2 linked regions of the Luteibacter rhizovicinus DSM 16549 genome follow. The protein of the gene in region 1 interacts with the protein of each later gene in a pairwise test. Links are inferred from orthologs where the notes say so. Each region holds a gene or a part of one and is shown in the gene's direction. Other genes may lie near its edges.

Region 1 (3,430 bases):
CCCGCACCGCGCCGACTTCACCGTCAGCTTCGAGCACGCACCGCTGCGGGAACACCTGTCCCGTGGGCAGGAGAAGCTCTGCGCTCTGGCATGCCTTCTTGGGCAGGCGTCACTGCACGCTGAAATCCGCGGAGAGTGGCCTGTGGTCTGCCTCGACGACCTTGCATCGGAGCTCGATCGTACCCATCAAGAGTGGGTCGTCGCCCAGCTTCTCGGCCGTGACGTCCAGGTCTTCGTGACGGGAACCGAGATCCCATCCGCCCTCATCGAGCAGCCGGTCACTGTGTTCCACGTGGAACAGGGTGTCGTCTCGGCTTTGCTATAATCGATCGACTGTCCCGAGCCATTGCGCATCGCCCGGGACCGAAACCTGCGCCACCACCAGGCATCGCATGAACGAACCTCTCGATCCGACCAATTCGAACGCCTACGATTCCGGCAGCATCAAGGTCCTCAAGGGCCTGGACGCCGTTCGTAAGCGCCCAGGCATGTACATCGGCGACACCGACGATGGCACCGGTCTGCACCACATGGTCTTCGAAGTCGTCGACAACGCGATCGACGAAGCCCTGGCCGGTTACTGCGACTACGTCACGGTCATCATCCACCAGGACGGTTCGGTCAGCGTGGCCGACAACGGTCGCGGCATTCCGGTGGAAACCCACCCGGAAGAGGGCAGGTCGACGGCGGAAGTCGTCATGACCGTGCTCCACGCCGGCGGCAAGTTCGATGCGAACTCGTACAAGGTCTCGGGCGGCCTCCATGGCGTCGGCGTCTCCGTGGTCAACGCGCTCAGCGAAAAGCTGTGGCTGACCATCTGGCGCGACGGCAAGGAAAATCGCCAGGAATATGCCCACGGCGACCCGATCGCCCCGATCGCCGTGTTTGGCGACACCAATCGTCGCGGCACGATGGTCCGGTTCCTGCCCAGTCCGCAGACCTTCACCAACAACATCGAGTTCCATTACGACATCCTGGCGAAGCGCCTGCGCGAACTGGCCTTCCTCAACTCGGGCGTCACGATCGAGCTGGTGGACGAGCGCAATGAGCGCAAGGACATCTTCGCCTACGAAGGCGGCATCAAGTCCTTCGTGCAGCACCTGTCCCAGTTGAAGAATCCGCTGCACCCGAACGTGATCAGCTTCAGCTCCGAGAGCGAAGGGATCGTGGTCGAAGTGGCCATGCAGTGGACGGACGCGTACCAGGAAACGATGTTCTGCTTCACCAACAACATCCCACAGCGCGACGGTGGCACCCATCTCACCGGCTTCCGCGCCGCCCTGACGCGCACGCTGCAGAACTACATCGAGAAGGAAGGCCTGGCCAAGAACGCCAAGGTCGCCCTGTCCGGCGACGACATGCGCGAAGGCATGATTGCCGTGCTGTCGGTGAAGGTGCCTGACCCGAAGTTCTCCTCGCAGACCAAGGATAAGCTGGTCTCCAGCGAGGTGAAGACGGCGGTCGAGCAGGTCATCAACGACAAGCTGGCCACCTTCCTCCTCGAGCATCCGGGCGAGAGCAAGGCCATTGCTGGCAAGGCCGTCGACGCGGCACGCGCCCGCGACGCGGCGCGCAAGGCTCGCGAAATGACCCGCCGCAAGGGCGCGCTGGATATCGCCGGCCTGCCGGGCAAGCTCGCCGACTGCCAGGAGAAGGATCCGGCGCTGTCCGAACTGTTCCTGGTCGAGGGTGACTCCGCAGGTGGCTCGGCCAAGCAGGGCCGCAACCGCCGGACCCAGGCCGTGCTGCCGTTGAAGGGCAAGATCCTCAACGTGGAGAAGGCGCGCTTCGACAAGATGATCTCGTCGGCCGAAGTCGGCACGCTGATCACCGCGCTCGGTACGGGTATCGGCAAGGACGAATACAACCCGGACAAGCTGCGCTACCACCGCATCATCATCATGACCGATGCGGACGTGGACGGATCCCACATTCGTACGCTGCTGCTCACCTTCTTCTACCGCCAAATGCCCGAGCTGATCCAGCGCGGCCACGTCTACATCGGCCTCCCGCCGCTGTACAAGGTGAAGCAGGGCAAGCAGGAGATGTACATCAAGGACGATGCCGTCCTGAATGACTACCTGATCTCCAGCGCCGTCGACAACGCGTCGCTGACGCCGGAAGAGGGCGCCCCGGGCATCGGCGGCGAAGCCCTCGAAAAGCTGCTGCACGACTACCAGACGGCGCTCGACCAGATTGCCCGCCTGAGCCATCGCTTCGACGTGGCCTCGCTGACCGCGATGCTCGAGCACGCGCCGATGGTCGACGCGGTGTGGACGGACGCGGGTCTGATGCAGGGTTGGCTCGACGGTCTGGCCAAGCGCCTGAGCGCGAGCGGGCTCGGCAAGCCGACCTACACATTGCGCTTCCGCCCGGCACTGAACGAGCAGGGTGCGGCGATCGAAGTCGAACGCATGCAGCACGGCCTGAGCCACACCTGGATCATGCCGCAGGCCTTCTTCGGCGGCATCGAGTTCCGTTCGATACTGGCCATCTCGCAGCAGCTGGCGGAACTCCGCCTGCAGCCGGGCGCCGTGGTTCGTCGCGGCAACGGTTCGCGAGGCGTCCTCAACTTCGCCGACATCCGCACCTGGCTGCTGGACGAAGCGAAGAAGGGCCGGACCATCCAGCGCTTCAAGGGCCTGGGCGAAATGAATCCGGAGCAGCTGTGGGAAACCACGGTGAATCCGGAAACCCGTCGCATGCTCCAGGTCGGTGTCGAAGACGCCGTCGCCGCGGACCAGATGTTCTCGATGCTGATGGGCGAGGCGGTCGAACCGCGTCGCGAGTTCATCGAATCGAACGCGCTGAAGGTTGCCAACCTCGACGTCTGACGTCGAGGCGACGCTCATACCGATTCACGCGTCTCGAAGCGCCCGGCGGCAGCGATGCTCCGGGCGCTTTTTTTTGCTCCATACGCCCGCGAATTGAACCTGTTGTCTCTCCGGCCCAACCTCCTATGAGGTGGGATGAAAACAGCGTTTTCAAGGGCCGAAAGTTGGCCTAATTTCGTCAGCGCCAACGTTCATATAACAAGTCATTGTTTTGACTCACCATTTTTGCGGCACTGCGACTTGTTCTTAGGAATAGAATCGGGTTAACCTCTGTAGTCCCCCGGAGCACGTCACTGTGCGACGACTCCTTCAGCCGAGGTCAGTCAATGAAACAGGGTTCCTTGATCAAGATGGTGCTCGCTACTGCGATCGCCCTTTCCCTTGCCAGTGGCGCTGTCGTCGCGAAAGACGCCGCACCCAAGGATAAGAAAGAAGCGCTGTATCCGAACGCCACCCGGACGGAACCCAAGCTCGATCTGAAGAGCGACAAGGACCAGAAGGCGCTGAACGAAGGCCTCGACGCCGCCAACAACGGCGAGAAGGACAAGGCACTGCAGATCCTGCAGCCGCTTGCCGACGGTACGGCTACCAGCAGC
Region 2 (3,467 bases), 3.1 Mb from region 1 along the record:
CAGATGCGGATCCTGTTTCCGTGAGTCCGCTCCGCCGCGAAGTCGCGCTTTTCGCGGTGGGGGGGCTGCTGGGTTTCATCGTGGACGCCGGTATCGCCCAGGGCCTGGTCGGCCTGGCCGGGTGGAGCGTATACACCGCGCGCGTCGTATCGTTCCTCAGCGCGGCGACCGTCACCTGGTGGTGGAACCGCAACCACACCTTCGCACAGCGCGATTCGGGTCGAAGTCAGGGCGCCGAATGGATCCGCTGGATGGGCTTGATGGCGGTCGGCGCCTTGATCAACAACGGCGTCTACGTACTCGCTTTCCAGCTGTTTCCCGCGCTGCGTGAGTGGCCTGCGGTCGCCGTGGCCGCGGGGTCGGTGGCGGGCTCCGTGGCGAATTTCGTGTTCGCCAGGACACTCCTTTTCGGCGCCGCCAAAACACCTGCGTAAGTCATTGATTTAGAACGTCTTTTAGCTGTCTTTTAGACGCCCGTTGTGCTACCATCGACGGGTTGGGTCGGCCGCGTCGCGATACCGCGAATCGCGCGGCCGGCGGGGGCCTATTGATGGATATCCAGGAAGCCGATTGATGGCAGAACTCGCCAAAGAAGTCATCCGCGTCAACATCGAAGACGAGATGCGTCAGAGCTATCTCGACTACGCGATGAGCGTCATCGTCGGGCGTGCACTGCCCGATGTGCGCGACGGCCTCAAGCCGGTACATCGACGCGTGCTGTTCGCCATGAACGAGCTGAGCAACGCCTGGAACAAGCCGTACAAGAAGTCGGCCCGCGTGGTCGGTGACGTGATCGGTAAATACCATCCGCACGGCGACGCGTCGGTTTACGACACGATCGTCCGCATGGCTCAGCCGTTCTCGCTGCGCTACATGCTCGTCGACGGCCAGGGTAACTTCGGTTCGGTCGATGGCGACAACGCCGCCGCCATGCGATACACCGAGGTGCGCATGGCGCGCCTCACGCATGAGCTGATGGCCGATATCGACAAGGAAACCGTCGATTTCGGACCGAACTACGACGAAAGCGAACACGAGCCGCTGGTCCTGCCGACCCGCGTGCCGAACCTGCTCGTCAACGGTTCGGCGGGTATCGCCGTCGGCATGGCGACGAACATCCCGCCGCACAACATGACGGAAGTCATCAATGCGGTGCTCGGCCTGATCGAGGATCCCTCGCTCGGCGTCGACGAGCTGATGACCTTCATTCCCGGTCCGGATTTCCCGACCGCCGGCATCATCAACGGCTCGTCCGGCATCGTCGAGGCGTACCGCACCGGTCGCGGCCGTATCCTCGTGCGCGCGCGCACCTCGATCGAAACCGAAGCGAACGGCCGCGAGACGATCCTCGTCCACGAGCTGCCGTACCAGGTGAACAAGGCTCGCCTGATCGAGAAGATCGCCGAGCTGGTCAAGGAAAAGAAGCTCGAAGGCATCAGCGAACTTCGCGACGAGTCCGACAAGGACGGCATGCGCGTGGTCATCGAGATCCGTCGCGATTCCATGGGCGACGTCGTGCTGAACAACCTGTTCCAGCAGACCCAGCTGCAGGTCACGTTCGGTATCAACATGGTGGCCCTGCTCGACGGCCAGCCCAAGCTGATGAACCTCAAGGACATCCTCGAGGCCTTCATTCGCCACCGCCGTGAAGTCGTCACGCGCCGTACCATCTTCGAACTGCGCAAGGCACGCCAGCGCGCACATATCCTCGAAGGCCTCACGGTCGCGCTCGCCAACATCGAAGAGATGATCGAGCTGATCCGCACCTCCGCATCGTCGGCCGAGGCGCGCGAGCGCATGGTCGCCCGTCGCTGGGAGCCGGGCCTGGTCAAGGCGCTGCTCGCCGCCACGGGTGCCGAGTCGTCGCGTCCGGAAGACATGGATCCGCGCGACGGTCTCAATGAGAACGGCTACCAGCTGTCCGAGGCGCAGGCCACCGAAATCCTGCAGATGCGTCTGCATCGCCTCACCGGCCTGGAGCAGGAAAAGCTCTCGGACGAGTACCGCGAAATCCTCAACACGATCCGCGCGCTCATCGAGATCCTCGAGAATCCCGCGCGCCTGCTCGAAGTCATTCGCGAAGAGCTCGAGCAGATTCGCACGGACTACGGCGACGCGCGTCGCACCGAGATCCAGCACTCGCAGGAAGACCTGAACGTGCTCGACCTCATCGCGCCGGAAGACGTGGTGGTGACGCTTTCGCACACCGGTTACATCAAGCGCCAGCCGGCCAGCCTCTACCGCGCGCAGAAGCGTGGCGGCAAGGGTCGCTCGGCCTCGGCACTGAAGGACGAAGACGTCGTCCAGCAGCTGTGGGTGGTCAACACCCATGACACGCTGCTGACCTTCACCAGCACCGGTCGCGTGTACTGGCTCAAGGTGTACCAGATGCCGGAAGCCGGTCCGGGTGCGCGTGGCAAGCCGATCGTCAACCTGCTGCCGCTGGGCGAGGGCGAGAAGGTGCAGGCCCTGTTGCCGGTGCGCGAATACGATCCCACCTGCTTCGTGTTCTTCGCCACCCGCAAGGGCACGGTGAAGAAGACGCCGCTGACCGAGTTCGCGTTCCAGCTGCAGAAGGGCAAGGCCGCCATCAACCTCGACGAGGGCGATGCCCTGGTCGATGTCGCGATGACCGGCGGCGAGAGCGATATCCTGCTGTTCGCGTCGAACGGTAAGTCGGTGCGCTTCGACGAAGGCACGGTCCGCTCGATGGGCCGCACCGCCACCGGCGTGCGCGGCATGCGCCTGGCCGACGAGGCCGAAGTGGTCTCGCTCATCGTGGCGGCGGGTGAGGGCGACATCCTCACCGCGACGGCACGTGGCTTCGGCAAGCGCACGACACTCGACGAGTTCCCGAAGAAGGGCCGCGGCACGCAGGGCGTCATCGCCATCCAGTGCTCGGACCGTAACGGCAGCCTCGTCGCGGCCACCCAGGTCACCGAGACCCAGCAGCTCATGCTGATCTCCGACCAGGGCACGCTGGTCCGCACGCGCGTCTCGGAAGTTTCGCAGCTCAGCCGCAACACGCAGGGCGTGACGCTGATCAAGCTACCCAAGGACGAGACGCTCATCGGCGTGGTTCGCCTGGAAGCCGAGGAAGAGCTGGAGATCGAAGGCGAGGGTGAGGTCATCGATGGTGATGTCGCTGCCGATCTGCCACCGATCGAAAGCGGTCCCGTCGGAGACGAACCGAGCGACGCGTAAGAACAAAAAAACCCGCCGAAAGGCGGGTTTTTTTTGCAGGTTTTTTGTAGGAGCCGATTCATCGGCGATTGGGTGCTCGCGACATCCTGGCCCGCTGCCGCGGGATCGCCGATGAATTGGCTCCTACATGAGCGCTTAGGCGTCGATGGCTTCGAGCATCGCCTCGGCGGCCGTGACGCGGAACTCGCCGGGTGCTTCCACGTGCAGCAGCTTCACCACGCCGTCTTCGGCATAAATCGCGAACCGCTTGGAGCGAATGCCCA

The links.
Region 2: the proteins of gyrB (region 1) and gyrA interact in binary tests that used the Escherichia coli proteins (3 or more experiments, as listed by UniProt). The link is inferred for Luteibacter rhizovicinus DSM 16549 from one-to-one orthologs.

The regions. Positions count from the first base shown.
Region 1 is NZ_CP017480.1:1,596,458-1,599,887, reverse strand. The notes cover bases 1-3,113. They hold gyrB (DNA topoisomerase (ATP-hydrolyzing) subunit B), read left to right. Parts: upstream 1-392; coding sequence 393-2,834; downstream 2,835-3,113. Other genes in these bases: recF (DNA replication/repair protein RecF), read left to right, coding at 1-325. Also shown: BJI69_RS07255 (tetratricopeptide repeat protein), read left to right, coding at 3,161-3,430. UniProt on the Escherichia coli protein: DNA gyrase negatively supercoils closed circular double-stranded DNA in an ATP-dependent manner to maintain chromosomes in an underwound state.
Region 2 is NZ_CP017480.1:4,664,318-4,667,784, reverse strand. The notes cover bases 255-3,404. They hold gyrA (DNA gyrase subunit A), read left to right. Parts: upstream 255-573; coding sequence 574-3,204; downstream 3,205-3,404. Other genes in these bases: BJI69_RS21315 (peroxiredoxin), read right to left, coding at 3,340-3,404; BJI69_RS21325 (GtrA family protein), read left to right, coding at 255-434. Outside these bases: mtnA (S-methyl-5-thioribose-1-phosphate isomerase), read left to right, coding at 1-24; more of BJI69_RS21325, read left to right, coding at 21-254; more of BJI69_RS21315, read right to left, coding at 3,405-3,467. UniProt on the Escherichia coli protein: A type II topoisomerase that negatively supercoils closed circular double-stranded (ds) DNA in an ATP-dependent manner to maintain chromosomes in an underwound state.